Regions from separate parts of the Kroppenstedtia sanguinis genome, predicted to be linked through region 1. Evidence: a T-box and tRNA genes for the amino acid it is inferred to sense, from the RefSeq annotation. Region 1 holds a T-box; the other holds one or more tRNA genes.
The links. A T-box is a leader RNA that pairs with one kind of tRNA and senses whether it is charged. The one in region 1 lies ahead of JOD24_RS03615 (valine--tRNA ligase), so its partner is inferred to be a tRNA-Val.
Positions count from the first base shown of each region.

Region 2: it has a tRNA-Val gene. The T-box ahead of JOD24_RS03615 (valine--tRNA ligase) is inferred to sense a tRNA for this amino acid. The anticodon was not compared.

Region 1 is NZ_JBNPXF010000004.1:37,078-39,316, reverse strand. Features, by position in the region: gene JOD24_RS03615 (valine--tRNA ligase) at 1-919, opposite strand, end outside; T-box leader at 958-1,191, opposite strand; gene JOD24_RS03610 (hypothetical protein) at 1,485-1,646, opposite strand; gene JOD24_RS03605 (phosphotransferase) at 2,158-2,239, opposite strand, start outside.
Region 2 is NZ_JBNPXF010000005.1:53,923-56,161, forward strand. Features, by position in the region: gene JOD24_RS04480 (phosphatidylglycerophosphatase A family protein) at 1-505, shown strand, start outside; gene JOD24_RS04485 (hypothetical protein) at 798-974, shown strand; tRNA gene JOD24_RS04490 (tRNA-Met) at 1,035-1,110, shown strand; tRNA gene JOD24_RS04495 (tRNA-Asp) at 1,115-1,191, shown strand; tRNA gene JOD24_RS04500 (tRNA-Ile) at 1,206-1,281, shown strand; tRNA gene JOD24_RS04505 (tRNA-Val) at 1,298-1,372, shown strand; partial or broken gene JOD24_RS04510 (Arm DNA-binding domain-containing protein) at 1,496-1,696, opposite strand; gene JOD24_RS04515 (amino acid ABC transporter ATP-binding protein) at 2,217-2,239, opposite strand, start outside.

The DNA of each region.
Region 1 (2,239 bases):
TCAACCCGGTCTCGTCCATCACCAGAATCGGCTCCAGATCGTGCCGTTGACCGATTTCAAAATCGTTGGGATCATGGGCCGGAGTGATTTTCACCGCACCGCTCCCGAATTCCGGGTCCACATGCTCATCGGCGACGATAGGGATTTCCCGGTTCACAATGGGCAGGATTACGGTTTTTCCAACCAGATGCTTATAGCGATCATCGTCAGGGTGAACCGCCACTCCGGTATCCCCTAGCATAGTCTCCGGACGAGTGGTAGCCACCCGGATCTGGCCTGGGCCTTCTTTGAGGGGATAGTTCATATGATACAGTTTTCCTTGAACCTCTTTATGGATCACTTCAATATCTGACAGGGCCGTCCGTGCTACGGGATCCCAGTTGATGATATATTTGCCCCGATAGATCAGGCCTTTGTTGTACAGCTGTACAAAAACCTCCCGCACCGCTCGGGACAGGCCTTCATCCATCGTAAACCGCTCCCGGGAGTAGTCAAGGGAGAGCCCTAACTTCCGCCACTGCTTACGGATGGTCTGGGCGTAGAGCTCCTTCCACTCCCACACCTGCTCCAAAAACTTCTCCCGGCCGAGTTCATGCCGACTGATCCCATCTTCCCGGAGATGGGCTTCCACCCGGGCCTGAGTTGCAATTCCGGCGTGATCTGTTCCCGGGAGCCAGAGGGCATCATACCCCTCCATCCGTTTCCAACGGATCAGGATGTCCTGCAGAGTCGTATCCAAGGCATGACCGATATGTAGATTTCCGGTCACATTAGGCGGCGGAATCACGATGGTGAAGGGCTCTTGATCCGGGTTTTTCCCCGCCTGAAAAAAACCTCCCTCCAACCAATAATCATACCATTTTTCTTCCGCCCGTTTCGGATCGTAGGCGGTGGGCAGTTGGGACTGTTGTTCAGCCATGATTGAACCCCCTCGAAAAATAAATAAAACCTTCCATCCCAAAGGACGGAAGGTTCCGCGGTACCACCTTTATTCATCGAACCCCCTTCGCTGATCCGCTGAGGGAGTCGATACACTCCATCCCTTAACGCGGGAGGACGGACCGCCCTACTCTTCACTTCAGGCGGACGGCTCTAGGGTGACGTTCAGCGGATTGCACCTGAAGACCTTTCAGCCAGGGGTCTTCTCTCTGGAGAGGATCCACCGCCTACTCTCCCCGTCATCACCGGTTCTTTGGCGGAGACTCCTTCTTCCGGCAGCCTCCGATGGCTCTTTTATTCTAACTTGTCAACCCACTCAAGTCAAATGATTCAAGCCCAAGCAGGCGGACAACCCCGTCCCCGCAAAGAATGATTCGGTCGTACCTTCTGACAACACAAAGCTAGACGGGGATGCCACCCACCTGTCTCTTCCACTCACCTGTGGTGAATTTATGGGCATCCCCTTCAGGAGACCACTCCCGACTACCCATTTCAATGAAATAATAACCTGGATCAGATCTGACACCTGCTCTCTCAGCACCTGGTTATTTCGCCATGCCGAAAGCCTGCTGTACAGTTTCCCACATCAGCTGCGGGTTCGCCAAAAAGGCAAGCAACAGCACCGTGCTGAGAAGCAGGAAGCTGAGAGCGAACAATATCAGAAATCCCCGATACACACTCCGTACCGTCGATTTCACCACGGCCAAGACAAAAACCCCCTTTGCCCACCGTACTCTATCGTTTATTTTGCTCCTTTCCCGACAGATTGTCCACCCTTTTTATTCACATTGTACGGGAATCATCCTTTCCATTCCTTTTTTATCGGAAAGCCCTCTTCTTTTCTCGCTGTTTCCTATTGGCAAATCCGAGAAACGCCATCAGTGGATCGTAAAAACTAATCGCTTTTTTCAAAACGGACACATTGTAATGGAGATGAGAAAAACCAACATAGATCATCCCTCGCCCCTTTTCAACCCTCAAGCCCGAACTGGGAAGAGAGAGACGGCATATAGTTGTGTTAAGGAAACTTTGTTGCCTGGGGTGAATTATTTTTTTATAAGAGGGTGTTTCCATGGAAACCATCTGGGCTTTGCTACTCTCACTGATTCTTTATCTTCCATTGCGGGGGATACAAGGGTGGCTGGGAATCTGTCCATACAAAAAACGCCGGTAACTACCGGCGTACCAGAGAAAAAAATAACCAGACCAAATGCATTCTTATCGGTTTTTTCGTCGGCTAGAACGGACACTCGCTGTCTGGCGTTGTTTTTGCGACTGGGGCTGTCTCTTGTTTGTGTTC
Region 2 (2,239 bases), on a different contig from region 1:
GGAACGCTTGCAGGACCGTGGGGTCACCTTGGAAGGGATCGCCGAGATTGTTTATCAAATGCAATCCCCCTATTCCGATCACCTCACCATGGACAGCTGTGTGGAAAGTGTAACTGCTGTTTTGGATAAACGGGAGATTCAGCATGCCATTTTGGTCGGAGTGGAGCTGGATCAGTTAGCAGAGAAAAATCAGTTGTCCGAACCCCTCCTGTCCATCGTGAGAGAGGATGAAGGATTGTTCGGCTGTGACGAGACACTGGCTCTTGGATCGGTGTTTGGATACGGGAGCATTGCTGTCACCACTTTTGGGTATTTGGATAAACACAAAATCGGGGTTATAAAAAACTTGGATACTCAAAACGACGGTCTCGTTCATACCTTTTTGGATGATCTGGTAGCGAGCATCGCTGCATCGGCTTCCAGTCGTCTAGCTCACCGGATCCGGGATGAAGAGGAGGCGGCAGAAGCCGGAGAAGCCGATGTACCCAATCAACATGCTGGCTGAGATAACTTTCTTCTGTGTCTGAATTCGGGAGGGGATGGTTTTTGGACAAAAAAAAGGGGCTGTGGGAACAGCCCCCATTCAGAGGAGGGAACATCTGTCCAAAGCAGGTCAGATGGTTGAACTGACAATCCAATGGGATTGTCAATTTATTTTATGACCGGAAGGAACCGAAGGAATCGGCTGGTAGCAAAAATGTACGATTGCCCTCCAAGCATGAATCCCTCGGTTTTCAGACAAACTATCCCCTGATGCAATTTCCCATGCGGAGACTGAAATAAGGGGGATTGACCACATGACATGCTGGATTTATTGGGCCAAATTGTATGAAACACGCTTTCAGGCCCGTTGTCTGGCTACACGGATGCAGGAAGACTGGTGGATCTATGGATATGACAGTCCAGCTGAAGTGGAAGTCTTTCAATCTAAGAAGGGGCGTTATGGAGTTCGATACATTTGGAGACGTTCCTGAAAAAACTTTGGATAACCCCTTGCCATGACTTCTATAATGTAGTATAGTATTATTTGTCGCCGCGGGGTGGAGCAGTCGGTAGCTCGTCGGGCTCATAACCCGAAGGTCGCAGGTTCAAGTCCTGCCCCCGCAACCATTATGGAGCTGTGGTGAAGTTGGAGTTCACGCCGGCCTGTCACGCCGGAGGTCGCGGGTTCGAGTCCCGTCAGCTCCGCCATCTTATTTTTTTTAGGGCCTATAGCTCAGCTGGTAGAGCAGTCGGCTCATAACCGATCGGTCACAGGTTCGAGTCCTGTTGGGCCCACCAGAGCCATGACTTCTTCGGGCAGTTAGCTCAGGGGGAGAGCGCTACCTTGACACGGTAGAGGTCACTGGTTCGATCCCAGTACTGCCCACCACTGAAACCCTTGAATTCTCAAGGGTTTTTATTTTTTTGTCTTTGTGGGCGTTGACCACAAAAAACTCTTTTGTCAGCTGACTTAAATTGATGTGCTTATCGATCACAATCTGATGGGTATCCAGGTATCCCTCATGGTTTGTTTTGCGGAGGAGTTGATCCATTTCTGGAGGTATTCACCCAGTGTGGATTTGCTAGGTACCACATACTCACCTTTGTTCAGCTCGATCAACTCCGTACAGGCTTCCTCGGCTGCCTTTTTGGTCTTAAATCCTCCCTTTGTCTTTTGCTTCCGCTTCCCCTGGGCATCCTTTCCGATATCCAGTGTAAAGGACCACGTCTTCCTTTGAGTAACCTTTCATTGTACCTCCCCGACTTTCCGTTTCAATTTCCTGACTTCATCGATCAGGGGGTGAATATTTCCTCAGATTTCCGCCACATCTTCCTTTGCGGCCATTTCCTTTCAGATGGAGTGAGCCTCTTCTCGTACAGCCTTTATTTCTGCGCCATGTTCGTCCAATCGCCTCAGAATTGCCTGCAGTAGGCCTTTGATTTCCTCGCTCATTCGGGTTCCTCCTTCTCAATTATCGCTTGTACTAGTCCATTGATTCCTTCCAACAAACCGTTGGTCATCTTCGTTGATTAACCAGAAAATGGGTGGCGGAAGGGAGTCGTGTGCTGCCAAAGCGACCTTTGCGCCATGGGCACTACAATATGAAATTAAGGATGCGCCATGGGCACTACAATATGAAATTAAGGATGCGCCACAGGCTATTTGTTCGAAAATCAAAAAAGAAGCCAGAACGAGGATGAACAGGCTTCTTTTTTATAAAATATGATCAGGGTCAACTTGTCTCGGTCAGCAGTT